Regions from separate parts of the Microbacterium sp. BG28 genome, predicted to be linked through region 2. Evidence: predicted binding sites of a transcription regulator. Region 2 holds the regulator's gene; the other holds the start of a gene.

Region 1 (15,543 bases), on a different contig from region 2:
AACAAGGCGCAGATCTACGCGTGGCGCAAGGGCATCAAGACGATCTACTACATCCGCCTGCGGCAGATGGCGCTCGAGGGCACCGACATGTCCGAGTGCGTCAGCTGCATGCTCTGACGCACACCGCGTCTCGACTCGCTCCGTTCGCTCAACGACCGATCTCTGCAAGGACACCGACATGACCCCCGAGAAGCTGAAGCTGATCGACCACGTCCAGGCGATCAACTGGAACCGCATCCAGGACGACAAGGACCTCGAGGTGTGGAACCGCCTCGTGAACAACTTCTGGCTGCCCGAGAAGGTGCCGCTGTCCAACGACATCCAGTCGTGGAACACGCTGACGCCCGACGAGCAGACGCTCACGATGCGCGTGTTCACCGGCCTCACCCTGCTCGACACGATCCAGGGCACGGTCGGCGCGGTGTCGCTGATCCCGGATGCGCTGACGCCGCACGAGGAGGCGGTGTATACCAACATCGCGTTCATGGAGTCGGTGCATGCCAAGAGCTACTCGTCGATCTTCTCGACCCTCGCGTCGACGCCCGAGATCGACGACGCGTTCCGGTGGTCGGTTGAGAACGAGAACCTTCAGAAGAAGGCGCACATCGTCATGGACTACTACCGTGGTGACGAGCCCCTCAAGCGCAAGGTCGCCTCGACCCTGCTCGAGTCGTTCCTGTTCTATTCAGGCTTCTACCTGCCGCTGCACTGGTCGGCCAAGGCGAAGCTCACGAACACGGCCGACATCATCCGCCTCATCATCCGAGACGAGGCTGTGCACGGTTACTACATCGGGTACAAGTTCCAGAAGGGCATGGAGCTGATCACGCAGGCCGAGCGCGACGAGATCAAGGACTACACGTTCTCGCTCCTGTACGAGCTCTACGACAACGAGGTGCAGTACACGCAGGACCTCTACGACGCCGTCGGGCTCACGGAGGACGTCAAGAAGTTCCTGCACTACAACGCCAACAAGGCGCTCATGAACCTCGGCTTCGAGGCCATGTTCCCCTCGACGGTCACGAACGTGAACCCGGCGATCCTGTCGGCGCTCTCGCCCAACGCGGACGAGAACCACGACTTCTTCTCGGGCTCGGGCTCCTCCTACGTCATCGGCAAGGCCGAGGCCACCGAGGACGAGGACTGGGACTTCTGAGCCCCGCGTGATTCCGCGGCCGTGCCGCACCGAGAAGGCCCCCGCGGGGCGCTCCCACGAGCGCTCAGGCGGGGGTCCTCTCGTTGGTGCGACGATTCTGCGCCCTCACCCGTCTGCGCAAAAAAAGTCCCGGCCAGCAGTAATTTGACTTCCCTCGGAAGCGGGCTATGGTCGAAGGTCATCCGCCAGCCACTCAGGGGAAGCGAGTCCACATGTCCAAGAAGACGCCGAACACGCGAGGTGCCAAGAAGGCCCCGCAGCTGTCGATCAAGGAGAAGCGAGCAGCGAAGCGCGAGAAGCGCGAGCCTGAGCTGTTCCTCAAGCCGCGCAAGGATGCCGGCCGCTGACCGACCGGCAAGAGAGGGGTGGATGCTCGTCGTCCGCCCCTTTCTCATTGCGCAGGAGCTGAGCGACCGCATCCCGGCGTCCAGCTGTGAACCGCCATGATGGATCGGTGCGCTCGTCCGTTCCTGCTGTTTTCGTCCACGGGCTGTTCGACCCTTTCGCGGAACCCGCGACATTTCGTCAGCTCGGCGACAGGGAGTGCACGGCGCCGGATCTCGACGGCTACGGCGCGTTCGCCGCACGCAGGGTGACCCTCGAAGGACAGGTTCGGGCGCTCCGTGGGCACGTCGTGGCGCGGCGTTCCGGGGCGCCCGTGCACCTCGTGGCGCATTCGATCGGCGCTGTATACGCCTTCGCTCTGGCAGACCGACATCCAGAGCTGGTCGAGTCGCTGACGACGGTCGAAGGGAACTTCTCCCGGCGGCTCGACGACCCCGCGGCCTTTCTCGCCGCTGACGGCGTGCCTGTGACCGACGAGAGCCTCGCCAGAGCGGGGAGGCGCTCCCGTACCAGCCATGGCGGACGGTGTGGGACTCCGCTGCTGCGATCGTGGATGCGACCGGCAGGCCCGACTACGACGCGCTGCTGAGGCGGGTCTTCGCCGGCAAGCCGGTGCACCTGGTGGCGGGTGAGCGTAGCGCCGACGGATGGCATGTTCCCGACTGGGCTCGGGGCGCGGCCGCTTCGTCCACGGTCATCCCTGGCGTCGGGCACATGATGATGTTGGAGCGCCCCGAGGCGTTCGGCCTCTCGATCAGGCGGCTCCTGACTCCCTGAGCGTTGTCGTCACGTGCGCTCCGTCGTGCGGATGGGGCGCAGAATGCGGGCGGGGTTACCCGCGGCAAGCACCCCGGCGGGGATGTCGCGGGTGACGACGGAGCCTGCTCCGATGATGCTGTTGTCGCCGATCGTCACGCCGGGGGTGATCGTCACCGATCCGCCCAGCCAGACGTTGGAGCCGATGATCACAGGCTGGGGGAGCTCCCAACCGGCCAGCCGTCGTTCGATGTCCTCGGCGTGATTCGGGGTGTAGATGCTGCAGCGCGGACCGATGAGGCAGTCCTCGCCGATCGTGACGGCACCGCCGCCGATCACCATGAAGTCGGCGTTGATGAAGGTGCGATCGCCGATCGTGATCCGGGCGCCGTAGTCGATCATGACGGGAGGGCGCACGTCGATGCCCACGCCCGCACCCGGCACGAGCTCGGTGAACAGGGCGCGCGCCTCATCGGGCGCGGTGTCGTACAGCAGGTTGAAACGCGCGCACGCGGCGTGCGAATCCCGCGTGAGCTTCTGCAGTGCCGGCGAGGTCCGGTAACGGAGCCAGTCGTGCGCCAGAAGCGCGCGCAGATCATCGTCGTCTTCCGCCAACCGGTCCAGGTCATCGAGCGCTCTCTGCAGTGCCGGGGTCATGCCATCTCCTCATATGTTGTCGATCACAACATATCGATCGGAACGTGCTCCGTCAACGCGGCGCGGCCGCCTCCGGGCCGACGATGTTTCCGCGAACACATCGAGCTAACTTTGATTCCGATGGATGAATCGTCGCGGCCTGAGCCCGTCCCGCGCACGACGCTGGGGGCATTCCTCCGAGCGCGCCGAGAGCAGCGCCAACCCGAGCAGGTGGGGCTCGAACGTCAGATCGGCCGGCGAGTGCCTGGCCTGCGTCGTGACGAGGTCGCGACCCTCGCGGGCGTCAGCAGCGAGTACTACCTGCGACTCGAACAGGGCCGTGGCAACGCCCCGTCCATGCAGGTGCTGGCCGGGCTCGCGCGCGCGTTGCGCTTGAACGCCGCCGAGTCCGACTACCTACATCGGCTCGCCGGGCATGCAACGCCGCGTCGCGTGGCATCCTTCGAGCGCCCGCGCGCGGAGATCGAGGCGATCCTGCGTTGGTGGCCTGGCATTCCGGCATACATCTCCGACGCGAATCTCGACGTCGTGGTCGCGAACGACCTGATGATCGCGATCACCGACGGCCGGTTCGGGCCCGGGGCGAACGTCCTCGAGGAGACCTTCAACGCCTCAGGGCGGGAGAGGCTCGAGACCTGGGAATCGCAGGCGCGCGATGCCGTCGCGCTCTTCCGCTACTCCGGGGACGAGACATCCGCACGCTATAACGCCATCCTGCGCAGGTTGAGTGCGGATGCGGATTTTCTCCGCTTCTGGAGCCTGCAGGAGGTCACGCTGCCGCGTCCCTCGGAGATCGCCGCGGCGATCGAGGGGATCGGGCGGCTCTCGATCTCGGTGCGGGACTTCTTCGTTCCGGAGCTCCAGGGCCATATGGTCACCGTGTTCGATGCCGCGCCGGGCTCTACCGCGGACACCTTCTTCCGTCGCGTCGCCGATGCCCTTCGCGCGTCCGGCGATGCGCGGGACGGCTGAGCACACGCATCGGACGGCGAGTTCACGGCCCCGCCGTGCGTCGGTACGGCATTCACTCGTCGAAGATGATCGACTCCCAGTTCGCCGGCACGTGACCGGACGGACCGGGAACACTCTGTGTCAGCGGGTGGCTTGTCGGCGCTGGTAGCTGCCCCCCGTCCACTTCCCGCTCCTCGACGTAATCCCACCACCACTTCTCCTGCGGCTCGAAGCTCTGCACGAACCGGTGTCCGGTGAGCTCGAAGTGACGCTGGGCATGATGATTCGGCGAGACCTCGCAGCACCCCACGTGTCCGCAGGCGATACAGCGGCGCAGATGCAGCCACCAGGAACCGGACGCGAGGCACTCCACACATCCGGTTCCGCTCGGTGGCGGCGCGTGCGTCATGCCTGCTCCGATCCGTGGTGTCTGATCCCTGGCCACGGTACGCCTCGCGCCGCAGGCCGATTCGGACGCCTGACGAGGAGCTGTTCGTCTGCCGTCGTCCTCTCCGCGGCGTGTCGATGTGCGTTCCGACATGCAGACGAGCGCCGGCGCGCGCACGCACCGTACGTTCGCCTCATTCCCGGAGGAGGCGGACATGGATGAGACCCAGAGGATGGCGATGGCCGGCATCCACACACTCGAGCGCGAACTCATCGTGCGCGACTTCATCACGGTGCTGAACGAAGGCCAGCTCTGCGACATTGCTCTGCCCGGTGCGCGGACTCGCTGCCTCACGGGCTTCGGCAGCTTCCGGCTCGACGAGTTGCGCATCGCCGCCTGGCATCAGGTGTTCGCCTGATCGCGCGTTCGCGTCAAGCCCTGAGCTCTCGCGAGCCGCGTCTCGTACAGTGCCCGCATGGGAATGAGCGATGAACAGAAGCGGCACGATCAACTGACGAGTGCGCCCCACGCCACGGACGAGGATGCGAAGCCACGCATCGTCGTGTCGGAGCACGACGGCGTGACCCGCATCGACATCGCGGAGGATGCGCCGGTGCGACCGAGCGATCCTCGCGACTGACGAACGACGCGTGAGGGGTGTCAACCCCGGCGGCCTTTCGGGCAGCCCCGGGTGTACTGGGACGTATGAGCAACGAGAAGCAGAACCATCACCGTCCGGACGATGAGGACACCGCATCCGGGATCTCGCCCGTCGAGCAGGATGCCGGCGAGGACATCACGACCGACGACGACGGCGCCCCTGTCGACAACCCCTCTGGAGGCTGACGATGTCGAATCCCGACGAGCGGCCCGGCGTCACTCCGGGCCCTGAGCCGGACACCACCACGGCGGCGGAGCCCGACGACCCCCAGTCGAACGGTGCGGAGTCCGTCGTCGACGGCAGCGGCGAAGACTCCTGAGGTCGACTACTTCGCGAGCTCGGCCTTCGCGTAGGCGACGATCGCGTTCGCGTGGCCGTGCCCCATCGCGTGCGTGCTCTTGAGTTCCGACACGACGGCCATGTGGGTTTCGCCCGCCGTCAACCGCGGCTCGACGATGTCCAGCCACTCCTGCATCGGACGGCCGTAGGTCTTCTCGATGCTCGGGAAGTAGGACGCCGGGCCCTTCGGTATGCTGCCCGGCTCCAGCGACGGGGCGATAACGCGCTTCGCAGTCATGCGCCCAGCGTAGGCTCTGGCGCGTCGCGTCACGTCACGAAGCGTCACCCGAATTTGCCGGTCGCGCGGAGCGCGGAATGCTGGGATCTCCACCGACCCGGAAGACGCATGAGCACGCCCACCACTGCATCCGCGCACGACGACACCATCCGCAGCCTGCTCGAGGAGCGCCGCACCTTCGCGCCGCCAGTCGACTTCGCGGAGCGCGCGAACGTGACCGAGGAGTGGATCCGTCGGGAGTGGATCGAGCGCGCGGATCGGGACCCCGAGACCTTCTGGGCGCACCGTTCCGAGATCCTCGACTGGGCGGTGCCGTGGCGCACCGCTCACCGCTGGGAACCCACGGACGGCGAGAGCATCCCCACCGCGGAGTGGTTCGTCGGCGGCCGCCTGAACGCCTCGGTCAACGCGGTGGACCGGCACGTGGCCGCCGGGCACGGCGACCGGGTCGCCTTCCACTTCGAGGGTGAGCCCGGTGACAGGCGCACGATCACGTACGCCGAACTGCAGCGCGAGGTGGCGAAGGCCGCGAATGCGCTGACCGCGATGGGGATCGGCAAGGGTGACCGGGTCGTCGTGTATCTCCCGGTGCTGGTGGAGACGGTGATCATCCAGCTCGCGGTGGCGCGGATCGGTGCGATCCACTCGCTCGTGTTCGGCGGGTTCTCCGCGGAGGCCGTGCGCTTCCGCGTCGAGGACACCGGTGCGAAGCTCCTCGTCACCACCGATGGCCAGTTCCGTCGCGGTACCGCCGTGCCCGTCAAGCAGCAGGCGGATGCGGCGGTCGCCGGCGTCGCCTCGATCGAGCACGTGCTCGTCATCCGCCGCACGGGCGACGAGGTCGCCTGGACTGAGGGGCGCGATCTCTGGTGGCACGAGACCGTCGACGCCGCGCCGGACACGCACGAGCCGGAGTTCTTCGATGCGGAGACGCCGCTGTTCATCATCTACACGAGCGGAACCACCGGCAAGCCCAAGGGTCTGGTACATACGACCGGCGGCTGGCTGACGCATGTGGCGTGGACATTCTGGGCGGTCTTCGACGCCAAGCCCGAGACCGACGTCTACTGGTGCACCGCCGACCTCGCCTGGGTCACCGCGCACAGCTACGAGACGTACGGGCCCCTGCTCAACGGCGTCACGAGCGTCCTCTACGAGGGCACTCCCCACACCCCGGACTGGGAGCGGCACTTCCAGATCCTCGAACGTTATGCGGTGACGACGTACTACACGGCGCCCACCCTCATCCGATCGCTCATGAGCAGGTTCGCCGACGGTCCGCCGGCCCGCTATGAGCTCTCCTCGCTGCGGCTGCTGGGTACGGTGGGCGAGGCGATCAACCCCGAGGCGTGGATCTGGTTCCATCGCCACCTCGGTCGAGGAGAGACGCCCGTCGTGGACACGTGGTGGCAGTCCGAGACCGGCGGAGCGATCGCAGCGCCGCTTCCGGGCGTCTCCACGCTCAAGCCCGGGTCGGCGCTCACGGCGCTCCCGGGGCTGCGCGTCCGTGTCGTCGATGCCGAAGGTGCCGATGTGGGCCCCGGCGGCGGCGGCCTGCTCGTCGTGGACGGTACCTGGCCGGGGATGTCGCGTACCGTTTGGGGCGACCCCGAGCGATACCGGGACTCGTACTGGAAGCGTTTCGCCGCGCACGGGTACTTCCTCGCGGGCGACGGCGCGAAGCTCGACGCGGACGGCGACCTCTGGGTACTGGGCCGCGTGGACGACGTGATCAACGTCTCGGGTCACCGGCTGTCGACGATCGAGATCGAGTCCGCGCTCGTCGCGCATCCCGCCGTGGGGGAGGCTGCGGTCGTGGGCGTCGCCGACGACGTCACCGGTCAGGCCATCGCCGCCTTCGTCACGAACGCGGAGGATGCGGCGGCGCTCCGTCAGCACGTGCGAACCGCGATCGGCCCCGTGGCGCAGCCGACGTACGTCTTCACGGTGCCCGATCTCCCGAAGACGCGCAGCGGCAAGATCATGCGCCGCCTGCTCGTGGACCTCGTCGACGGTCGGCCGCTGGGTGATACGACCTCGCTGCAGGACGAGACCGTGCCGCCGCGGATCGCGGAGATCGTCCGCGAGGCCCTCGGCCGCTGACGGCTTCGCTCCCCTGTCATAGATCGACGCTCGCGCTGCGATCTATGACAGGGGAGCCGAGAGGGCGATTGCTCGCCTGTCGCAGATCGACGCCGAAGGCTCGATCTGGGACAGGGGAGCCGGGGCGGCGGCCGAAGAAGGCCGGGGGCCGCGGGAGCCGCGGTCTCAGCGGCGAGTGGAGACCGTGACGGTGAACTTCGCGTTGCGGGCGACCTGCCGCGTCGGGCCGACGAGACGCTGGAGGGCCGGGCGGTAGCGCAGGGCCGAGTTCCACACCGTCCACAGCTCGCCGCCTGAGCGGAGGGCACGCGCCGCATCCTCGAACAGGGGCGCGGCGAGGTCTGTCGTGACCGCGGCGCCGGAGTGGAACGGCGGGTTCAGGGCGATGAAGGGCACGCCGGCGTCCGGGAGCGCGGTGAGCCGGTCGTCCCGCACGACGCGGATGCGGTCGGACACGCCGTTCGCCTCGGCCGTCGCCCGTGCCGATGCGACCGCGGCGGCGGAGCGGTCGGAGGCGTAGACAGCGCGGTCGGGATGCCGCAGCGCGAGGAATGCGGCGACGACGCCCGTCCCGCATGCGAGGTCGACGAGGGGACTGCCCTCGGGAAGGCGCGCAGGAAGGTTCGCCAGCAGGAACCGGGTGCCGATGTCGATCGCCGTTCCCGCGAACGCGCCTCCGTACGCGCAGACGGTGATGCCGTCGTGGACCGCACGTCGCGGCTCGGGGTCGTGTCCGTGGCGAGGGCCACGGGCGACCAACACGCGGGACTTCTGGCGAGCGTGCGTGATGTCGAGCGTGCCGAAGAAGCGGCGGAGGACGTCGTTCATCGCCGTCGACATGTGCTTGATGCGTCCGCCGGCGAACACGACGACGTCCGGTGCTGCGTGCGCGGCGATCAGGGCGGCGGCATCCTCCAACGCGTCGAGGGAGCGGGGGAGTCGGAGCAGGACCAGTCGGGCGCCCGCCACGAGCGCGCCCGACAGCTCCATCGGGCGGTAGCGGTCCGTGAGGCCCAGGCGGTTCGCGTTGGCCGCGAGGGCCTGCTCGCCGGTGAGGGCGTCCTGATGCACCCGTACGACGCCGGCAGAGGCGGCTGCCGCGCCCAACGCGAGCGCGCCGTATTCGTCGCCGATGACCGCGATGTCATCCGCGCTCATCGCGGTGCGCCAGGCGGCGGACTCGTCGAGCAGGAGTCGGTCGGCGGCATCGACCGCGACGAGGTCGGGCGACTCGACGTCTGGCCAGCGTCGCAGCGCGTCGAACCGGAACTCCATCCCTTCACGCTACCGGCCGCCGCGGAGTGCCGACGGATACGATGGTCAGATGGCCGACAAGACGCACGGGGCACCGCAGCCCGCAGGGCAGCGCCCGCCGTTCAGCCCGGTCATCGCGCTTCTGACGGTGTCCGCAGTCTGGGATGCGCGTCTGAATGCGGTGCTGAAGGACCTCGGTCTCACGACCCGCAAATACGGTCTCCTCGCTCACCTGCAGGCGACCCCGGGCATCTCGTTCTCCGAGCTCGCCCGCCGCTCTCAGATCACGGTTCAGACGGCGCACACCGCCGTCAAGACGCTCGCCGGCGAGGGGTTGGTCGAGGACGCCACCGCGCACGCGGGTGCCGCATCCGATCTGCGGGTGACGACGAAGGGCGCGGCGGCTCTTGCCGAGGCGGATGCACGTCTTGCCGCGCTCGACGAGGTGTTCGGTGCGGGCGTTCCCGCTCTCTCCTCCGCGCTGCAGGGACTGCACGAGCAGCCGTTCGGAGAGATCCTTCAGCAAGACTGAAGATTTTCGGTCTAGGCTGCGGGAGAGCGCCGACCCGAGCGCGTCGATCGAACCCCGGAGTCTCCCGTGTTCCGCACGCCCTACGCCCTGTTCCGCACCCTTGCCATCGCCGAGATGGTCTCGTGGACCCTGCTCATCGGTGGTCTCATCGTGCGGGCCGTGACAGGTTTCGCGCCCGCCGTGACGATCGGCGGTGGCATCCACGGGTTCATCTTCCTGTCGTACGGCGCGACGGTGATCCTCGTGGCCAAGAACCAGCGATGGGGCGGAGCAGTGACTGCTCTGGCGTTGGTCAGCGCGATCGTGCCCTACGCGACGCTGCCCGTCGAGCTCTGGCTGTCGCGCACCGGTCGGCTGCGGGGTGCATGGCGGCTGCAGGCCGGCTCCGACCCTCGGGATGCGGCATGGCACGACCGTGTGCTGCGCTCCGTGCTGCGTCGGCCGGTTCTGTCGGCCGTCGTGATCGCCGCCGCCGTGGCGGTGGCGTTCACCGTGCTGCTCGTGATCGGCCCTCCCGGCGGTCGGGCCTGAGCGGACTTACTTCGCGCGGGCCCGCACGTGGATCGGCAGCGCCATCGCGGCCGAGATCAGCAGGATGCCGGCGACGAAGATGACGGCCTGAAAACCGGGCACCGAGAACGAGATGCCGAACGCGAACATCCCGAGCAGGAACAGCAGCAGGGACACGATGTACATGGCACTCCTTCGGAAGACTTCCTCCAGAGTACCGGGTCGCCTGCGTTCGGACCGACCGCCTCGGCATCCCTGAGCGGGGCTACTCCGCGCTCGGGCGCACGCTCGCTGCGAGGCGGGTCGCGCCCACGACGGCCGCGGGCATCGTGAACACCGCTCCGAGCGGGACGAGGAAGCACAACTGCGTCATGATGCCGAAGCCGAGCGCGCGGCCACGGGCTGCGCGCAGCAGGCGGCGCCGAGCGCGGCGATCGATGCCGCGCGCCGTCAGCGCGCGGCCCGAGAGCTCATCCGCGAGGATCCAGCCCGACAGCAGAACGCCGGTCACCGTGCCGACCACGCCGCCGATCAGCGGGATGAAGCCCAGTGCGAACGCGAGCGCGGCTGCGAGCGCGCCGCGCACGATGAGGCCGATCGCGTCGGCCAAGGCCGCCCGCCAGCCGGGATCATGTCCGGGCACGGCGCCCGAATCGGCGAGCTCGACGCTGCGCCAGATCCGGTCGTAGAACGGTTCCCCGACGATCAGGGTCAGCGCGGTGAAGGTCGTCGCGGCCAGCAGGAGTGCGCCGGCGAAGACCGCGACGCCCAGCGCGACGCGCAACGCGATGGCCCAGACCGCCGGCCAGTGGTCGGCGAACGGCGTCACGGCGTCCGTGAGCGGGCCCAGGACTGTCGCGAGCGCGACGAGGGCCACCGAAAGGCCCGCACTCACGACGAGTGCGGGCAGGAGGCCGAGGAGCATCAGGCTCGGGCGTCGCGTGAACCACCCGAATCCGCCGAGAAGCAGGCGTGCGCCGTGGAGCACCTCGTTCACTCGTTCTCCTCACCGCCGTGCTGGGTCGAGCGTAGTGGGAATATCATCGCCTCTGTCGTGTTGAAGTTGATGTGTCGACGCTCAACTCCGTTTTGCAGAGCGGCACCCCGAACCCGATCAGGAGAACAGATGCCTGAAGATTTCACCCCCGATGAGGGCCGCGACGCCTTCGATGACTTCCTCTCGCGCTACCTCGCAGGGGAGCGCGGACGCGCGGCGCGGTCGATCGATCTGTCGCGCTACCTCAGCGCGCGCACGCAGGAGACGCTGCAGGACGCAGGTCGCTTCGCTCTCACGCGCGGACAGCACGAGCTGGATGCGTTGCACGTGCTCCGCGAGATCGTGCGCGTCGACCAGGTTCGCGATGCGATCGCCCGACTCGGTGTCGACCCCGAGAGCATCGTCCGCGAGTCGGAGCAGCGTCTGCCCGCCAGTGCCGACGTCGCCGACGTCGACAGCGCGGTGGTGACGAGCTCCGTACAGCGCGCCCTCTTCCATGCGTTCCAGGTCGCGCGTTCCTCCGGCTCGACCTACATCGACCCGGAGCACCTCTTCTTCGCGCTGGTGCTGGCGCAGGACACGCCTGCGGGTCAGATCCTCGCACGTGCCGGCGTGACGGCGGAGGCGCTCACGCAGAGCGTGCGCGAGACCGTCACCGGTGGCGAGCGCGCCCCGGAGCAGGCGGCCGCATCCGAGCCCGCCACCATGCTGGAGCGCTACGGACGCGACCTCACCTCCCTCGCCGAGGCGGGGGAGCTCGACCCGGTGATCGGCCGAGCGGACGAGATCGAGCAGACCATCGAGATCCTGAGCCGTCGTACGAAGAACAACCCCGTGCTCATCGGCGAGGCCGGTGTCGGAAAGACGGCGATCGTCGAAGGGCTCGCCCAGGCGATCGTTGCCGGCGAGGTGCCTGAGCAACTGCGCGGCAGCCGCGTCGTCTCCTTGGATCTGCCCGCGATGCTCGCGGGCGCCCGCTACCGCGGCGACTTCGAAGAGCGCCTGACCGCGACGATGACCGAGATCGCCGAACGCAAGGGCGAGCTCATCGTCTTCATCGACGAGGTGCACACGGTCGTCGGCGCGGGCGCCGGCAGCGACGGCGCCATGGATGCCGGCAACATCCTCAAGCCGCGCCTCGCTCGTGGCGACCTGCACCTCGTGGGCGCGACCACGCTCGCCGAGTATCGCACCATCGAGAAGGACCCGGCGCTGGAGCGCCGATTCCAGCCGGTGAAGGTGGGGGAGCCCTCGGTCGAGGATGCGGTGCGGATCCTGCACGGGCTCCGCGCCGCCTACGAGCAGCACCACGCCATCACCTACACCGATGACGCGCTGCGTGCCGCTGTCGAGCTCAGCGATCGCTACTTGAGCGACCGCGTCCTGCCGGACAAGGCCATCGACCTCATCGACCAGGCCGGAGCGCGGCTCCGCCTGCGCCTGGGCGTCGCGGTCGACGTGTCCCAGCTCATGGCGCAGCTGGCCACGCTCGAGGCGGACAAGAACGCAGCGGTCGCGGCCGAGCGCTACGAGGATGCGATGCGTCTGCGCGACGAGATCGCCGACGTGCAACGCCGCATCGATGAGGCGAGCCGTCGCGACGCCGTGCGCGGCGAGCAGGTCGTGGACGCCGAGCACATCGCCGCCGTCATCAGTCGCAGCACGGGCATCCCGGTGTCGCGTCTGACCGAGACCGAGCGCGGACGCCTGGCGGGACTCGAGTCCGAGCTGCACGCCCGGGTGATCGGTCAGGATGCGGCGGTCACCGCCGTCGCGACGGCTGTCCGGCGCAACCGCACCGGCATGGGCGACAGCCGGAGACCCGTGGGGTCGTTCCTTTTCCTCGGCCCCACCGGCGTCGGTAAGACCGAACTCGCGAAGACCCTGGCATCCTCCCTCTTCGAGGACGAGAACGCCGTGATCCGCTTCGACATGAGCGAGTTCGGCGAGCGTCACACCGTCTCGCGTCTCGTGGGGGCCCCTCCCGGATATGTCGGATACGACGAGGCGGGGCAGCTGACCGAGCGGGTACGTCGCGCGCCGTACTCCGTGGTGCTGTTCGACGAGATCGAGAAGGCGCACCCCGACGTGTTCAACCTGTTGCTCCAGGTGCTCGACGACGGACGCCTGACCGACGGTCAGGGCCGCACGGTCGACTTCCGCAACACCGTCGTCATCATGACCTCGAACATCGGCAGCGAGTTCCTCGCATCCCGCTCCGGTGCGATCGGGTTCATCGCCGACGGCGGCGGGGCCACCGGTTTCGGCGACGAGGGCGAGCTGCGTGCGCGCGTCATGGGCAAGCTCCGTGAGGCGATGCGTCCCGAATTCTTGAACCGCATCGACGAGATCGTGCTGTTCCGCAAGCTCGAGAAGGCGCAGCTGCGCAGCATCGTGTCGCTCCTGCTCGAGCAGAGCGCATCCCGCCTGGCGCGGCGCGAGATCTCGTTCGAGGCGACCGACGCCGTCGTGGACTGGCTGGCGGAGCACGGGTACGAGCCCGAGTACGGAGCGCGCCCGCTGCGCCGGCTCATCCAGCGGGAGATCGATGACCGCATCGCCGACCTGCTCGTCTCCGGAGAACTGACTGATCAGGGCGCCGTGCGCATCGACGTCGTCGACGGTCGGCCGGTCGCCGTTGCCCTGACCCGCAGCGCCGTCGCCGCCTGATTCGACCAGACCGCCACCCCCTGCGATGTGCAAGGGGTGGCGGTCGTCGTATGCGCGGGGCAGGCTGGAGGGATGGTGCTTCCCGCGCGGCTCTCCCTCGGACTGGCAGGGGCCCTCGGCCCCGATCTCATCGCTCGACTGGCTCCCGCTGCAGAGCAGGCCGGCTTTGCGACGCTCTGGGTGAACGACACTCCGGGCGGCGACGCGGTGGCAGCGCTCGCCGCCGCGGCGAGGGTCACCGATCGGATCGCGCTGGCCACCGGGGTGGTGCCACTGGATCGGCGTGAGCCGGATTCGCTCGTCTCCGCGCTGCAAGCCGCGGAGCTTCCGATCGACAGGCTCACCGTGGGCATCGGTTCGGGCTCCGCGCGCACGCATCAGCTGGCGCTCGTGGAGCGGGGGATCGAGGCGCTGCGCGCGGGCGTGCCCGGGGCGCAGGTCGTGGTGGGTGCCCTCGGGCCGCGGATGCGGCGGCTTGCGACATCGATCGCCGACGGTCAGCTGCTGAACTGGCTGACACCCGATGCGGCGGCCGCGCAGCGTGAGCCGGATACCCGCACCATCCTCTATGTGAGAACGGCGCTCGATGCGGCGGCGTCGCCGCGGCTGCTCGCCGAGGCCGACGCGTACGCCGGCTACCCCGCGTACGCCGCCAACTTCGCGCGACTCGGGTTCGGCGCGCGCGACACGGTGATCACCTCCCTCGAAGACACACCGCGCGTGACGGCGTACCGCGCCGCGGTCGACGAGGTCGTTCTCCGGGTGATCGTCGAACGGGACGACCCGGGACACTATCTCGACGTCATCCGGCACGCGGCGGCGTTCATCGACGCGGACGCCTCATGAGCACGGTGCCCGAGCGTGCAAGCGAACCGACCGTGTGGGGCTCGACAGGCGGCTCGAGGCGAGGTGAAATCAGACCATGAGGACTTTCGCACGCTGGGCGCTGGGCGCCGCCATGGTGTTCGCCGGTGTCAGCCATCTGTTCTGGGCGCGCAAAGAGTTCCGCGCGCAGGTGCCCGACTGGGTCGTGGATGCCACGCCCCTCGACGAGGATGCGGTCGTGCTCGTCTCCGGCGCTGCGGAGATCGCCCTCGGTACGGCGCTGGTGGTCCTGCCGTCGCAGCGCCGACGTATGGGTGCCCTGCTGGCGGCGTTCTTCGTCGCGGTCCTCCCCGGCAACTGGGCCCAGTTCACCCACCGCCGCGACGGCTTCGGTCTCGACACCGACGTCAAGCGGCTGGTCCGTCTCTTCTTCCAGCCGGCGCTCGTCGCCTGGGCGCTGTGGAGCACGCGCACCCCGCGCGATTGAGCGCGGGCCGGATGCGGCCCGTCAGCGCTTGGCTTCGACGAGCCGCATCCGCACGATGTTGTCGGTCTCATCCATCTCGGCGATGTCGGGGTGCGCCGCGACGAACTCGGTGAAGCTGCGGTGCCCCAGCGCCTTCTCGCTGAACGAGGAGTCGAGGCGCGTGATCAGGCTCTTCACTGCGGACGCATGCTGCCACTGCGAGGGGTCCTTGTCGTTCTCCAGGCGCAGCGCACGCTCGAGCAGATCGGCCGCGGGATCCACGGACCGCTTGCGCGAGCGCGGAGCGTTCGAGGCCGCATCCTTCTTCGAGGGTTCGGGCACCTGCACACCGGGCAGCGAGTCGTAGGCATCGAAGCGGTCGCAGGCGGCCGCGAGCGACTTGGCTGTGGAGCCGGCCACCCCCACACCCACGACGAAGCGCCCGAGGCGCTTGCATCGCTGCGCCAGGGGCACGTAGTCGGAGTCACCCGCGACGATGACGACGTGCGTCAGATCCGGCAGACGGAACATGTCCTCCACGGTGTCGACCGCCAGGCGGATGTCGGCGCCGTTCTTGGCGTAGGCGGCGGCGGGGAACAGCTGCACCAGGTCGACCGCCCGCGCTACCAGCTGCGACCGGTACTCGGCGTTGACCGGCGACGACCAGTCGGCGTAGGCCCGCGTCAGCACAAGCG
Region 2 (15,543 bases):
GTGCACGGATGCGGTCGTCGCGCTCGCCGACGGCGGCCGGCGCGAAGATCAGGTACGCCGTCGCGAGCACCGCCCCCGCCCAGAAGATCGCGGGCGGCAGATACCAGAAGATGCGCGCCTCGAAGGTCTCCGGCACGAACGACACCACGTCGGGCGGCAGCAGCGTCGGAGGGATGAAGCGCAGCGGCAGAGCGAGCAGGATGTCGCCCAGATCGATCACCGGGTCATGGCCTTGGCGGGTGAGCACCTGTCCCGCGGTCGCGACGAGAGCGGTGAGCACCGTCGCGGTTCCGAGCACCACGAGGTAGCGCCGCCGCGCGGCGGGGCTCGACGTCACGCGGAGGTGCCGTCGGAACACCAGCAACGCGACCGTCGTGCCGAGCGGCGCGACGGCGGCCAGCAGCGCGCCGGAGATCGTCTGCCAGACGTAGGTCTCCGCATCCGTCCCCTGGTACGCCGCGATGTCGGCGACCGTCTCGGGCTGCAGCGTGATCCACTGCACGAGGATCCAGCCGAACACCGCGGCGTTGAGAACGACCGCGATCCACAGCGCCGCCCGCCGGCCGCGGAGGATGCCCCACGCCGCGATCAGCGCGATGATCATCGGCAGCAGCGCGATCCAGCCCGCCGCCGGGAACACCTCGGCCGCCGTCGTGTACTCGGAGGGGCAGTCGACGGCGGAGCCGAACGCGCACGTCGTGCCGTCGACCACGACGACCGGGTCGATGCTGAGGAACCCGTAGAACGACAGCAGACCGGTGCCCGATCCGAACCACGTCGCGATGACGGGGCCGATGCCGCCCACGGCCACGAGCGACGCGAGCAGCACGCGGATCTCGTGGTGCGAGCTGCGCACGACGAGGGTCTTCGCCCGCCGGCCGCCGAGCAGGAAGCCCACGCCGAGTCCGACCGGAAGCGCCACGAGGATGAAGAGGCTGTCCGCATCGCCGCGGTAGAGGAAGAGCACGCACACGGCGAGAAGGGATGCGAGGCGCACCCGCCTCCGCCAGAGCGCACCGATGAAGCAGCTGGCCGCCATCGCCGTGCAGACGATCGCGGCCAGCGGGGTGAGCGTGAAGAAGAAGACGTCGTTGAGCGGGAGGAACGCGAGGAAGCGTTCCTCGAGCAGCCCCACCACGATCGAGACGGAGGTGACCAGCAAGCCGCCGGCTATGTAGGCGATCGCCGCCCGCGCCGTACCCATGACCCGTTCCGCCTGGCTCACCACGACGGCCGCGAGAACGAGTGTCGTCAGCAGCTCCGGCACGGAGCCCGTGACGAACATCGGGGTGATCGCCGACCACCAGCGGAAGTCGTCGAACGAGTCGTTCCACGGCGGCAGCAGCCCGGTATCGGCATCCGGCGGTGAGGTGATGACGATCTGCGCGATGCTCGTCACCAGCATCACGAGAAGCAGCACGGTCGTGAACGGATGCCGCCGCAGCCACGCGGCCACCATCGCCGCGATGCCCCGCATCCTGCTCAGAGGCGATTCCGAGACGGATGCGGGTGGAGCCGTGGACATGGCGTCATTGTCGCAGGGCGACCTTTCGACCCTCTGCGCGCCACAGTGCCGGGCAGCACCCTAACCTGGATCGAGAACGCGACCACGGGGCCGGGAGACGACACGATGACTGTGCAGGAAGTGATCTCGGAGTACGACGTGCTGGGAAGCCCTCCCGACGCGCTGCGCTCGGTGGTCGAGCTCGCCGCGTTCGTCGCCGAGGTCCCGATGGCGACGATCAACATCATCACCGACGACGCGCAGCACCAGCTCGCCGCCGTCGGGTTCGACGCGGACATCTGCCGCCGCGAGGACTCGATGTGCGCGCTCAATCTGCACCTCGGCCAACCCGTCGCCGTCCAGGATGCGAGCGAGGATCCGCGCTACCGCTCGAACCCGTTCGTCACGGGCGATCTCGGGGCCGTCCGCTTCTATGCCAACCATCCGCTCGTGCTCGCGGGCGAAACCATCGGCACGCTGTGCGTCTTCGATACCGTGCCGCGCGAGATCGACGAGCACCGCACAGCACTGCTGGCCGTTCTCGCCGCGCGGATCGTCGACATCCTCGAGCTCGAGCGCCGCACGCGCTACTTGCATACCGTGCTCCAGCGCGCGGATGAGCTGAGCGACGAGTTGCGTCGCTCGAACGATCACCTCTCGGCCTTCGCCGGGCAGATCAGTCACGACCTGGCAGGGCCCCTCACCTCCGTCACGATGTCCTTGCACCTGCTGCAGGAGCAGTTCGAGGAGGAGCTGAAGGTTCCTCCGTCCGTGGAGAACTGGGTCGCCACCGGTATCCGCGGCACGTCTCGGATGCAGGAGATGATCCGCGACATCCTCGCCTTCGCACGCCTCGGCGGAGTGCTGAACCTCGCCCCCACCGACCTCGGTGCGCTCGCGCACGACGTGCGCGCCGACCTGGGTATCACCGCCGACGACCCCCGCATCACGATCGGTGACCTTCCCGTCGTGGCGGGCGATGCCACCCAGCTGCGCGCGGTGCTGCAGAACCTCGTCTCCAACGCGCTGAAGTTCGGCGGGCCTGATCCTCGGGTCGATCTGCGAGCGCAGCGCACAGAGGAGGGATGGCGCATCGAGGTCGGCGATCTCGGCCCGGGCATCGACCCCGACGACGTCGAGCGCGTCTTCGATCCGCTCGTGCGCGCGAACACGGAGGTCGAGGGCACCGGCATCGGCCTGTCCACCTGCCGTCGCATCGTGCAGGCTCATGGCGGCACGATCGGCATCCGGCCGCGGGAGGGCGGCGGCACCACCGCGTGGTTCCAGTTGCCCGCATCCCGCGACTGACGCGGCCATTACCTCGCGGCGCCGCGCAGCACAAGAGGCGAGGGGGCCTCTCGCGCGACCTGACTACGGTGAGGTGGTGAGCACCGCACCCGAATCGGCCACCCCGCCCGCATCCGCGCCCACGCGAGGAATCGCTCGGTGGGTCTTCTGGCCCGCCGCATCCGTCGTCTTGATCGCCGCGGCATTCGCGATCATCTTCCCGAGTGCGGCGGAGGTGTTCTTCGGCACCATCCAGACCGGCATCGTGAACACCTTCAACTGGTACTACGTCCTGATCGCGGCGTTCTTCGTGGCCTTCGCCCTGTTCATGGGCTTCAGTCGCTTCGGCGACATCAAGCTGGGCAAGGACACCGACGAGCCCGAGTTCTCGCTCGGCGCCTGGTTCTCGCTGCTGTTCGCGGCCGGGATGGGCATCGGTCTCGTGTTCTACGGGGTGAGCGAGCCGCTCAGCCACTATGTCGATCCCCGCCCCGGTGTCACCGGAACGCCGGAGCAGCTCGCGCAGGGCGCGCTCACCCAGACCTACCTGCACTGGGGTGTGCAGGCCTGGGCGATCTACGTCGTCGTCGGACTCGCTCTGGCGTATGCGATCCACCGACGCGGGCGCCCCATCTCCATCCGCTGGGCGCTGGAACCCCTGCTCGGGCGTCGCGTGCGCGGCGGGTGGGGCAACGCCATCGACGCGATCGCGTTGTGCGGCACGATCTTCGGCGTCGCGACCTCGCTCGGTCTCGGTGTGCTGCAGATCGGCTCGGGGTTGCAGGCGACCGGTCTGCCCGAACCCGACACCCTCATGAACGTGCTGATCATCGCGGTCATCACCGTCTTCGTGCTCTTCTCGGTTCTCTCCGGCGTCACCAAGGGCATGAAGTGGCTCTCGAGCGCCAACCTCATCCTCGCCGGGGTGCTGCTCGTCTTCGTGCTCGTCGTGGGTCAGACCGAGTACCTGCTGCGCGAATGGGTGCAGTCGATCGGGGCCTACCTGCAGAACTACATCGGCCTCAGCTTCACCGTCAGCGCATTCCAGGGCTCCGCCGGCGAGGCGTGGCAGGCGTCCTGGACCTCGTTCTACTGGGGCTGGTGGATCGCCTGGGCGCCGTTCGTCGGGGTCTTCATCGCGCGTGTCAGCCGCGGTCGCACGGTACGTCAGTTCGTGATGGGCGTGCTCCTGGTGCCCACGCTCGTCGGCATCCTGTGGTTCGCCGTACTCGGCGGGTCGGGCCTGTACCAGGAGCTGCACAACCCCGGTTCGATGCTCACCGACGGCGGAGTCGATCTGCAGGGCGCCTTGTTCCGCCTGTTCGAGTTCCTTCCCGGCACTCCCGTGCTGACGATCGGCGCGATCGTGCTGATCACCATCTTCTTCGTCACCTCCGCCGACTCCGGGGCCCTCGTCATGTCGATCCTCGCCACCGGCGGCAACCCCGAGCCCAAGCGGTGGGTGCGCGTGTTCTTCACCCTCGCCACCGCGGTGCTCGCCATCGCGTTGCTGATCGCCGGCGGCCTCACGGCCCTCCAGTCCGCCGCCATCCTCATCGCGCTGCCGTTCAGCGTCGTGATGCTGCTCATGTGCTGGGCCACGATCGTCGCCTTCCAGCGCGAGAGGCGCGTGTACGACCGGGTGCAGCGTGCGCAGCTCCTCGAGCAGATCGGCGACCACTACGGGCTGGAGGTCGAGCAGGAGAACGAGGGCGGCCTGCGGATGCCCGCGTGGATGCGGCGCCCCCGCATTAACGTGAAGGAGTGACACAGCTCTCGTACCGCTCCGCCCGTCTCACGGACGTTCCCGCCGAGACCCTGTACCGGCTGATGTGGCTGCGCGTCACGGTGTTCGTGGTCGAGCAGGCCGCTGCGTACCCCGAGCTCGACGGACGCGACCTCGAGCCGGATGCGGAGCTGTTCTGGGCCGAGCAGGAGGGGGAGGTCGTCGCGACCCTCCGCCTGCTGCACGATGACGACACGGATCACGCACGCATCGGACGCGTCGCGACGGCCGAGGCCGCGCGGGGGCGGGGCGTTGCTGCCGGGCTCATGACGCGCGCCGTGCTGCGCGCGGGGGAGCGCTGGCCCGGTGCGGCGATCGTCCTCGACGCGCAGGAGCACCTCGCGCCGTGGTACGCGCGCTTCGGGTTCGTCGTCGACGGTGAGCGCTTCCACGAGGACGGCATTCCTCACGTGCCGATGCGGCGGATCGCCGACTGAGCGGGAATGCGCCGCATCCGTCGGCGTTGTCCTTCACCATGACACGCGTCGGAATCATCGGAGCAGGACACATCGGATCGGCCCTCGCGAAGGGTCTCGTCGACCGGGGATACGAGGTGGCGATCGCCAACTCCCGCGGGCCGGAGACGCTGGCAGACCTCGTGGCGGAGCTCGGCCCGAACGCCCACGCCGCCACGGCAGCGGATGCGGCAGCCTTCGGTGAGTGGGCGATCGTCACGGTGCCGCTGAAGGCCATCGACCAGGTGCCGGTCGCGGAGCTCGCGGGCAAGATCGTCGTCGACACGAACAACTACTACTGGGAGCGGGACGGCCGCATCCAGGCGCTCGAGGACAAGCAGACCACGACGAGCCAGATGCTGCAGGAGCGTCTGCCCGGATCCACCGTTGTGAAGGGCTTCAACCACATCATGGCCGCCCAGATCAACACCGACGGCACCGCCGCGGGCACCGAGAACCGCCGGGCGCTGGCGACGGCGGCCGACACGGACGAGGGCCTCGCGTTCATCACGGCCCTCTACGACGAGTTCGGTTACGACACGGTCACCGTCGGTCCGCTGGCCGAGAGCTGGCGCGTCGAGCGCGACCAGCCCGCCTACGTCGTGCGCCAGAACGCCGACCAGCTGCGCGCCAACCTGGCCCGCGCCACGCGCTGACCCGCATCCCGCATCGGGCCGAGACGCGGCCACGCCGCATCCGCTCATCGCCCTACTAGCCGCGAGACTGCACTTTCAGCACGAGATCACGGGTAAACACAGTGATCTCGTGCGAAAGATGCAGTCTCGCGGTCCGGGGAGGGGGGAGGAGGGCCGGTCACGCGGAGGAGGCGGTGAGGCGGCGGGATGCGGCGCGCACCGGGATGAGCATCGCGAGGCCGATGGCCAGCACCAGCACGATGCCGAGGATGCCCCAGTACTGTGCGCCGCCGATGACCACGAACAGTCCGAACGCGCTGGGTGCCAGGAACACCGCGGCGCGGCCGGTCGTGGCGTAGAGGCCGAAGACCTCGCCCTCGCGTCCGGGCGGGATGAGTCGGGCGAGGAAGGTGCGGGATGCGGACTGCGCCGGCCCGACGAATAGGCACAGGATCAGGCCGAACACCCAGAACATGCCCGCGCCGCCGGCGTGGAAGATGAAGATGCACGAGCCGCTGACGATGAGTCCGATGAGCGCGACGAGGATCAGCGGCTTCGGGCCGAAGCGGTCGTCGAGGGGGCCGGAGGCGATGGTCGCGAGGCCGGCGACGACGTTCGCCGCGATGGCGAAGATGATGACCTCGCCGGGGCTGAAGCCGAAGGTGCCCGCCGCCAGCACGCCGCCGTAGGTGAAGACGCCCGTTAGACCGTCGCGGAAGACCGCGCTGGAGAACAGGAAGTACACCGTGTGGCGGCTCTCCCGCCACAGCTTCGCGATGTTGCGGAACAGCAGCCCGTACGACGCGAAGAACCCGACGCGTTCTGTCGCGATCGGACGCAGGAGCGTGTTCTCCGGCACGGCGATCAGCACGGGGATCGCGGACAGACCGAACCACACCGCGGCGACGATCATCGAGACGCGCACGGCCCAGCCGTTCTCGCTCGTCACGCCGAACAGCCCGACCTCCGGGTTGATGAAGCCGAAGTAGACGATGAGCAGCAGCACGATGCCACCGAGGTAGCCCATGCCCCAGCCGAAGCCCGACACCTTGCCGACGGTGTTCGGCGTCGAGACCTGGGCGAGCATCGCGTTGTAGTTGACGGACGCGAGTTCGAAGAACACCGTGCCGACCGCGAGCAGCACCAGGCCCAGCCAGAGATATGCCGGGTCGGGCGCGACGAGCGACATGAGAGCGAGCATCAGCACGACCACGGCCGTGTTGATGGCGAGCCAGCGCTTGCGGTGCGCCGATACGTCGGAGCGCTGACCGGTGACCGGCGCCGTGAGCAGCACGACGATGCCGGCCGCGGCGAGGGCGAACGACATGGCCGCCGAGGTGCCTGCCGTGCTCCCGAATGAGCTGCTGGTCAGGTAGACCGTGAACACGAAGGTCGTGGCGACCGCGTTGAAGGCCGCCGATCCCCAGTCCCACAGTCCCCAGGCGATCACCGGTCCGCGCCGCGTGCGCTCTGGGGCGGGCGTGCCGGCGACGGAGGCCGCCGCAGCTTCCGCGGGGGCGGGGACAGGCGAGTCGGACATGTCGGGCACGGTAGGACCTCTCGGTGAACAGCCGGTGCCGCGGATGCGCCGGCCCGCATCGTCGCGGTGCGCTCAGCGTAACGGCTGACGGCCGCCGCCCCGGCGAACAAAGTTGAGCGCATTCATATCAAGTTCACTTGACGCTCAGGTTCGATGTGTCTATCCTTGAGTCATCGCGGCTCAACCTGAGTCGGCGAGCAGATTTCACACACATCGGGCCGTCGCATCCGCGAGGGTCCTTGCAAAGGGAGAGGGAAACACATGCCCCGTGCAGTAGGTATCGACCTCGGTACGACGAACTCCGTCGTCAGCGTCCTCGAGGGCGGCGAGCCGAAGGTCATCGCGAACGCCGAAGGCTTCCGCACCACCCCGTCCGTCGTCGCCTTCACCAAGGACGGCGAGGTTCTGGTGGGTGAGACCGCCAAGCGTCAGGCCGTCACGAACGTCGACCGTACGCTCACCTCGGTCAAGCGCCACATGGGCACCGACTGGAAGACGCAGGCGATCGACGGCAAGCAGTACACGCCGCAGGAGATCTCGGCCCGCATCCTCCAGAAGCTCAAGCGCGACGCCGAGCAGTACCTCGGTGACAGCGTCACGGATGCGGTCATCACCGTCCCGGCGTACTTCAACGACGCCGAGCGTCAGGCCACGAAGGAGGCCGGCGAGATCGCGGGCCTGAACGTCCTGCGCATCATCAACGAGCCGACCGCTGCGGCTCTGGCCTACGGTCTCGACCGCGGCAAGGAGGACGAGCTCATCCTCGTCTTCGACCTCGGTGGCGGAACCTTCGACGTCTCCCTCCTCGAGGTGGGCAAGGACGACGACTTCTCCACCATCCAGGTGCGCTCCACCGCCGGTGACAACCGCCTCGGTGGTGACGACTGGGACCAGCGCGTCGTCGACTACCTCATCACGCAGTTCCGCCAGACCACCGGTGTCGACGTCTCGGGCGACAAGATCGCGCTGCAGCGCCTCAAGGAGGCCGCTGAGCAGGCGAAGAAGGAGCTGTCGAGCTCGACCTCGACCTCGATCAACCTCCCCTACCTGTCGCTGACCGACTCGGGCCCCGTGTCGCTGAGCGAGACCCTTTCGCGTGCCAAGTTCGAGGACCTCACCAAGGACCTCCTCGACCGCACGAAGAAGCCCTTCGACGACGTCATCCGCGAGGCCGGCATCAAGGTCGACGACATCGACCACGTCGTGCTGGTCGGTGGTTCGACCCGCATGCCGCAGGTGACCGAGCTCGTCAAGAAGCTCACCGGTGGCAAGGAGCCCAACAAGGGCGTCAACCCGGACGAGGTCGTCGCCGTCGGCGCCGCCCTGCAGGCCGGTGTGCTGAAGGGTGAGCGCAAGGACGTGCTGCTCATCGACGTCACCCCCCTGAGCCTCGGCATCGAGACCAAGGGCGGCATCATGACCAAGCTCATCGAGCGCAACACGGCCATCCCGACCAAGCGCAGCGAGACCTTCACGACCGCCGACGACAACCAGCCGTCGGTCGCGATCCAGGTCTTCCAGGGCGAGCGCGAGTTCACCCGCGACAACAAGCCGCTCGGTACATTCGAGCTGACCGGCATCGCTCCCGCCCCCCGCGGCATCCCGCAGGTCGAGGTCACCTTCGACATCGACGCGAACGGAATCGTCCACGTCTCGGCGAAGGACAAGGGCACCGGCAAGGAGCAGTCGATGACCATCACGGGCGGCTCGTCGCTTCCCAAGGAGGACATCGAGCGCATGGTGCGCGAGGCCGAGGAGCACGCCGCCGAGGACAAGAAGCGGCGCGAGTCGGCTGAGACCCGCAACCAGGCCGAGACCCTCTCGTACTCCGTCGACAAGCTGATCTCCGAGAACGCCGACAAGCTGCCCGCCGAGGTCAAGGACTCCGTGCAGGCCGACGTCGACGCGCTGAAGGCAGCGCTCGCCGGTGAGGACGACGACGCGGTCAAGACCGCGTTCGACAAGCTCAACCAGAGCCAGAGCCAGCTGGGCGAGGCCCTGTACCAGGCCGCCCAGGCCGAGGGCCAGCCCGCAGACCCGTCCGCCACCGACCCGGGCAGCGGCACCACGCCGAACCCCGAGGAGGACGTCATCGACGCCGAGGTCGTCGACGACGAGGACGAGAAGAAGTAAGAGATACGACCATGACGGACAAGAACTTCGCACAGCCGGACGACGGCGACGAGGTTCGGCCCGGCGAGGAGGGGTCGGAGGCACACGCCTCCGACCCCGCTTCGCAGGAGCCGGAGCTGACGGTCGACGACATCCTGGGTGCCGAGCAGAACGCGGATGCGGCCGCGGAGGACCCCGACCTGCTGGGAGATCTCAAGCGCCTGCAGGCGGAGTACGCCAACTATCGGCGCCGCACGGAGGAGCAGCGGGAGGTGGAGATCGAGCGCGCGAAGGGCTCGGTGGCCAAGAACCTGCTGCCTGTGCTCGACGATCTCGACCGCGCGGCCAAGCACGGCGACCTCGCCGAGGGCACCCCGTTCGCGGCGATCGCCGAGAAGCTGCGCGGCGTGGCCGAGCGCATGGGTCTGGTCACCTACGGTGCGGCCGGCGAGGCGTTCGACCCGCAGCAGCACGAGGCGATCTTCCAGCAGCCGACACCCGGTCAGACCGAGGCGACGATCCTCGAGGTGGTCGAGGTCGGTTACCGACTCGGCTCCGTCGAGCTGCGCCCCGCGAAGGTCGTGGTCGCCGTGCCGGCGGACTAGGAGGAGAACGTGGCCAGTCAAGACTGGTTCGACAAGGACTTCTACGCGGTGCTCGGCGTCGCGAAGGACGTCTCCGATGCCGACCTGAAGAAGACGTACCGCAAGCTCGCCCGGCAGTACCATCCGGATTCGAACCCCGGGGATGCGGCGGCCGAGGCGCGCTTCAAGGAGATCAGCGAGGCGTACTCGGTGCTCAGCGACAAGGAGCAGCGCGAGGAGTACGACCAGATGCGCGCCATGGGCTCCGGCGCCCGCTTCACCGCGGGCGGCGCGGGTGCGGGCGGCTTCGAGGACGTGTTCTCGCGCTTCGGCCAGGGCCGCGGCGGCAGCCAGTTCGATGCGGGCGGCTTCGAGGACTTCTTCACGATGTTCGACCGCGGCGGATCGAGCTCGTTCGGGTCGGGCCGCTTCGGTCAGACCTCGGGCGGCTACCGCGGCTTCGGCGGACCCACCAAGGGGTCCGACGTCACGGCGCGCACCACGCTCGATTTCGCCACAGCCGTGGGCGGCGAGACCATCACGCTCCAGGGCGAGGACGGCAAGCCGTTCAAGGTGAAGATCCCCGCCGGCGTCGCGGACGGGCAGAAGATCCGACTCCGCGGCCGCGGGCGCCCCTCGCCCGACGGCGGCGAGGCCGGCGACATCGTCGTGCAGGTCTCGGTGCGTCCGCATCCGGTCTTCACGCGTGACGGGCTCAACCTTCGCCTGACCGTGCCGATCACCTTCACCGAGGCCGTGCTCGGCGCGACGATCGAGGTCCCCACCCTGGGCGGCGACCCGGTGCGCCTGCGCGTGGCTCCCGGCACGCCGTCCGGCCGGGTCCTGCGGGTCAAGGGGCGCGGCGTGCACACCCAGAAGGGCACAGGCGATCTGCTCGCCGAGGTGCAGGTGGCGGTTCCCGCCCACCTCGACGATGCGGCCAAGGAAGCGCTCGAACGCTTCCAGGAGCTCGAGCCCAAGGAGAACCCGCGCGCTGAGTTGATGGCCAAGGCGCGCAATTGACGAACGATTCGCGGGTGCCGCATCCGAACCCGGATGCGGCACCCGCGGATGACGAGATGATCGGGGCAAGGAGGTGAGCGGGATGGACGAGAACGAGATCGACGACGAGGCGCCGGTGTTCGCGATCGCGACGGCCGCGGAACTCGCCGGCATGCACCCGCAGACCCTGCGTCAGTACGACCGGCTGGGACTGGTCGTGCCGGGACGTACGAAGGGCGGCTCGCGCCGGTACTCGGTGCGTCACATCGAACAGCTGCGCGAGGTGTCGCGCCTGTCGGCGGACGGCATGAGCCTACCCGCCATCGCCCGCATCATCGAGCTCGAGAACCGCGTGCGAGAGCTTCACGGCCGCGTGCGCGACCTGGAGAACGCGATGCGCGCTGAGCTCGATCGCCGGCCAGGGGCGCGCGTGTTCGCCGCCGGCCCCTCGGGCTCCGTGGTCCCGCTGCGCTCGGGTACGCGCGTGCGTCGCTCCACCGAGATCGTGGTCTGGCGACCCCGGCGCGAACTTCCTCCCGCGGACTGATTCCGCGCCTGCGTGGATTTGACCCGCGGGGAAGCGCGGTGCAACGCTGACTGTTAACCGACGACAGTGAGGTGCTCGTGTCCGATCTCCGCCCCCTTGCGATGGGTGACCAGATAGCCCATCGCCTTCGCGTCGAGATCATCAAGGGGATCATCCCCGCCGACACGCACCTTGCCGAGGATGCCCTCGCCACACGTTTCGACGTCAGCCGCGGTCCGGTGCGCGATGCCCTGCGGCACCTGGAGGCGGAGGGTCTGGTCGAGGACCGCCGCAAGCGCATTTACACCCGCGCGGTCGGCATGACCGACATCGAAGAGCTGTACATGCTGCGCGAGGTGCTGGAGTCCCTTGCGATCCGGCTCGCCATCGCCAACGCCAGCTCGAAGGACTGGGACCGCGTGCAGGCGATCGTCGATGATATGGCTGCGGCCGCCGAGAGCGACGACGGCGAGCGCTTCGCGGATGCGGATATGCAGTTCCACACGAGCTTCTACGTCAACGCGCGCAACCGCCGGCTGATGGAGGCGTGGCGCCCGTATCAGCGCATCTTCGCCATCCTGTTCGAGCTCAGCGACACGAGCGACATCGCCTCGGCAACCGCCGATCATCAGGGCTTTCTCGATGTCATCCGCACCGGCGACGCCGATGCCGCCGTCAAGCGACTGCACCTGCACCTGACCCTCGCCAAGGGCCACGTGCGCGACGCTCTGCGCAGCCTGCCCGACGCCGCTCACTGACGCCTTCGTCGTCGATGCCCGCTCGGGGGGCATTTGACACGGCCCACCTACTGTCCTATGTTGACTGTTAACAGAAAACAGATCGTTCAACGGTGACCGGTCGCTCCGCCTGGAGCAGCCCTGACCCGTTTCGAGGAGGGGCTCCCAGATGGCAGGACACGATTCGACCGCACCGGTGGGTGCAGGTCGCACCGTCATCGTCGGACCGGTCCGCTATCCGGCCCTGTGCGCCTCCGGCCGTGCGCTGCTTCTCGAGCACGGCTTCACGCTCGTCGAGAACGAGTCCACCGTGCCGTGGACCGCTGAGGAACTGCACGCACGCATCGCGGATGCGGATGCCGCCGTCGCCGGCGTCGAGGTCTACGACGCCGACGCTCTCGACCGCGCCGGCCGGCTGCAGATCATCTCCCGCCTCGGCGTGGGACTCGACAACATCGACCTCGACGCAGCCCGAGCGCGCGACATCCGCGTCGTGAACGTCCCCGGCGGCAACGCCGCGGCGGTCGCCGAACTGGCGATCGGTTTCATGCTGGCGCTGCTGCGCCGCATCCCCGAGCTCGACGCCGCGACGAAGAACGGTCGTTGGGATCGCTACGTCGGCCGCGAGCTCGCGGGAAAGAGCATCGGCCTCATCGGCTTCGGCGCCATCGCGCAGACCGTCGCCCGTCGCCTCGCCGGCTTCGAGGTCGACCTCGTGGCCTTCGACCCGTTCGCCGACCGCCAGGCGGCCGAGCGTCTGGGTGTGCGCATCGTCGACCGCGTCACGGATGTCGTGCGCGACGTCGACATCGTCTCGGTGCACGCTCCGCACACGCCCGACACCCACCACACCGTCGACGATGAGCTGATCGCCGCGATGCGTCCCGGCACCCTCCTCATCAACACGAGCCGCGGCGGCCTGGTCGACGAGGCGGCGCTGGTGCGCGGACTCGCGTCCGGCCGCATCGGCGGGGTAGGACTGGACGTGTTCGAGGTGGAGCCCGTCGCCGCGGACAACCCCCTCTTCTCCTTCGCCAACGTCGTCGTCGCCCCCCACGCCGCCGCCGACAGTGCGGAGGCGTACGAGCGCATCGGCCTCGCGACCGCGCAAGCCATCGTCGACGTCTTCGCGGGCCGCGTGCCCGCCGCCCTCGCTTTCTGACCCGAACCCCACGCACCACCCACCTCCTGAAAGGAACAACGATGTTCACGACACGCAGACCCCGTCGGCTGGTCATCGGTATCGCCGCCGGCGCCGTCGCGGCCCTGGGCCTCACTGCCTGCGCCAGCGGCACAGGCGACGCGGGCGACTCCGCCGACGTCTCCGAGATCACGGTCGTCGCCGCAAACAGCCCCTGGGTCGAAGGTCTGAAGACCCTCGGCACCCAGTACGAGCAGGAGACCGGCGTCAAGGTCAACATCGAGGCCTACGGCAACGAGCAGCTCAACGACAACTACAAGGTCAAGCTCAACGCACAGTCCGCCGACTTCGACGTCATGGCCTTCCAGGTGCAGGACGTCATGCGCGAGTTCTCGCGCAACGGCTGGCTCACCGACATGACCGAGCAGGTCGAGAGCGACGCCGACTGGAACTGGGAGGACTTCCAGTCCGCCGCCCGTGACGCGGTGGAGCTCGACGGGGTCGTCTACGGCGTTCCCGTCATGACCGAGCGCCAGATCGTCTACTACCGCACCGATCTACTCGAGGCCGCCGGCATCCCCGTGCCCAAGACGCTCGACGAGCTGAAGTCGGCCGCCGCCGCCCTCAACGACCCGGATAACGGGATGTACGGAATCGCCATGCGCGGCTCCCGCGTGCCGCTGGTCACGCAGCTGTCGTCGTTCCTCTACAGCTTCGGCGGCGACTTCCAGGACAAGGACGGCAACGCCAGCGTCGACACCCCGGCGGCGAAGAACGCCTACGAGTTCTACGGCGACCTCCTGCGCCAGTCGGGCCCTCCCGGAGCCACCAACATGGGCTGGGTCGAGGCATCCGCCCTCTTCGCTCAGGGCAAGGCGGCGTTCTACATCGACGCCGACAGCCAGGCCTACACCTTCCTGGACGCCGACAACAGCGCCGTCGTCGACACGGTCGGCTTCGCGCAGTTCCCCGAGGGACCCGCCGGCTCGAAGTTCTACAACATCGTGCCGCAGACCGTCGGCATCAACGCCTTCTCGAAGAAGAAGGAGGCCGCGTGGGAGTTCATCAAGTGGGTGACCAACGAGGAGAACACCAAGTGGCTGCTGGCCAACGAGACGGTTCCCGGCGCGCGTGAGTCGGCCTGGAACGACGCGGAGGCCACCGCATCCTTCCCCGCCGGTCTCGTCGAGATCATCCAGAACGTGGGCGACCACGGCGTCGGCCACGACCGTCCGCAGCTCGAGCAGGTCGCCGCGGCCCGCGAGATCGTCGGCGGTCCCGCCATCACCGCGATCGAGGGAGGCGACGTCGCAGACGCCGCCAAGACCGCGAACACCCAGTTCCAGGAACTGCTCGACTCCGAGAAGTGATCTCACGGCCCCGGGCGGCGCTCGCCGCCCGGGGCCACCCCGGACCAAGGAGGCTCCGTGTCCTCGCTCACCGCGCGCAGGTCGACGTTCGGCAACCGCGCACTCAACTGGATCGACGCTCGTCTGAAGTGGATCCTGATCGTCCCGTCGGTGCTGTTCATCGCGCTGCTGATCGCCTTCCCGATCGGGTACACGGTCTTTCTCTCCCTCACCGACTCCGCGGGCGCCGTCACCCGGCCCTTCTCGTTCGTCGGCCTCGACAACTACGTCACCTGGCTCAGCGACACCGACCGGTTCTGGCCGGCCGTCGGACGTACCGCCTACTTCACGATCCTGGCGCTGGGCATCGAGCTCATCCTGGGCCTGGCGATCGCGCTCCTGCTGCGTAAGACCTTCCGTGGCCAAGGCCTGGTGCGCGTGTTCATCCTGCTGCCGCTCGTGGCGACGCCCGTCGCCGTCGGCATGATGTGGCTGCTGATCTTCGAGCCGTCCATCGGCTTCGCCAACAGCGTCATGCAGTTCCTCGGCCTTCCGCGCCAAGGATGGCTGAGCGACCCCTCGACCGCGTTGAACACCCTCATCTTCATCGACGTCTGGCAGTGGACGCCGATGGTCATCCTGATCCTCCTCGCCGGCCTGTCGACCCTGCCGGAAGAGCCTGACGAGGCGGCGCGGGTGGATGGCGCCAACGCATGGCAGCGCTTCCGTCACATCACCCTGCCGCTGCTCGCACCCGTGATCGGCGCGGCCGCCATCCTCCGCTCCATCGATGCGATGAAGACCTTCGACATCATCTACGCCACCAAGGGCATCGGCGGCGGCTCGAGCCATGAGGCCGAGACGCTCAACATCCTCGCCTACGGC

What was found. The regulator HspR, encoded in region 2, represses chaperone genes until heat shock. The targets are predictions, from matches to a motif close to AAGTTGAGTCNNNNNGACTCAACTT.
Region 1: SK224_RS05760 (ATP-dependent Clp protease ATP-binding subunit) is a predicted target of HspR. The motif match lies at 10,951-10,975, and genes of this name have one in related genera.

Annotation. Positions count from the first base shown of each region.
Region 1 covers NZ_JAXCHA010000002.1:10,410-25,952, forward strand. Annotated here, with positions in the region: gene nrdE (class 1b ribonucleoside-diphosphate reductase subunit alpha) at 1-117, shown strand, start outside; gene nrdF (class 1b ribonucleoside-diphosphate reductase subunit beta) at 179-1,156, shown strand; gene SK224_RS05675 (hypothetical protein) at 1,369-1,503, shown strand; gene SK224_RS05680 (alpha/beta fold hydrolase) at 1,611-2,090, shown strand; gene SK224_RS05685 (hypothetical protein) at 2,027-2,278, shown strand; gene SK224_RS05690 (sugar O-acetyltransferase) at 2,288-2,914, opposite strand; gene SK224_RS05695 (helix-turn-helix domain-containing protein) at 3,035-3,886, shown strand; gene SK224_RS05700 (UBP-type zinc finger domain-containing protein) at 3,939-4,274, opposite strand; gene SK224_RS05705 (hypothetical protein) at 4,405-4,671, shown strand; gene SK224_RS05710 (hypothetical protein) at 4,729-4,893, shown strand; gene SK224_RS05715 (hypothetical protein) at 4,959-5,099, shown strand; gene SK224_RS05720 (hypothetical protein) at 5,102-5,233, shown strand; gene SK224_RS05725 (DUF4287 domain-containing protein) at 5,240-5,491, opposite strand; gene acs (acetate--CoA ligase) at 5,600-7,594, shown strand; gene SK224_RS05735 (class I SAM-dependent methyltransferase) at 7,760-8,869, opposite strand; gene SK224_RS05740 (helix-turn-helix domain-containing protein) at 8,919-9,380, shown strand; gene SK224_RS05745 (DUF3817 domain-containing protein) at 9,447-9,911, shown strand; gene SK224_RS05750 (hypothetical protein) at 9,918-10,076, opposite strand; gene SK224_RS05755 (EI24 domain-containing protein) at 10,156-10,887, opposite strand; gene SK224_RS05760 (ATP-dependent Clp protease ATP-binding subunit) at 11,017-13,557, shown strand; gene SK224_RS05765 (LLM class flavin-dependent oxidoreductase) at 13,630-14,403, shown strand; gene SK224_RS05770 (hypothetical protein) at 14,480-14,869, shown strand; gene SK224_RS05775 (NYN domain-containing protein) at 14,891-15,543, opposite strand, start outside.
Region 2 covers NZ_JAXCHA010000003.1:3,676-19,218, forward strand. Annotated here, with positions in the region: gene SK224_RS11145 (rhomboid family intramembrane serine protease) at 1-1,525, opposite strand, end outside; gene SK224_RS11150 (sensor histidine kinase) at 1,631-2,812, shown strand; gene SK224_RS11155 (BCCT family transporter) at 2,886-4,559, shown strand; gene SK224_RS11160 (GNAT family N-acetyltransferase) at 4,556-5,014, shown strand; gene SK224_RS11165 (NADPH-dependent F420 reductase) at 5,053-5,688, shown strand; gene SK224_RS11170 (MFS transporter) at 5,846-7,207, opposite strand; gene dnaK (molecular chaperone DnaK) at 7,469-9,340, shown strand; gene SK224_RS11180 (nucleotide exchange factor GrpE) at 9,352-9,924, shown strand; gene SK224_RS11185 (DnaJ C-terminal domain-containing protein) at 9,934-10,926, shown strand; gene SK224_RS11190 (heat shock protein transcriptional repressor HspR) at 11,009-11,452, shown strand; gene SK224_RS11195 (GntR family transcriptional regulator) at 11,530-12,189, shown strand; gene SK224_RS11200 (phosphoglycerate dehydrogenase) at 12,338-13,330, shown strand; gene SK224_RS11205 (sugar ABC transporter substrate-binding protein) at 13,372-14,679, shown strand; gene SK224_RS11210 (sugar ABC transporter permease) at 14,737-15,543, shown strand, end outside.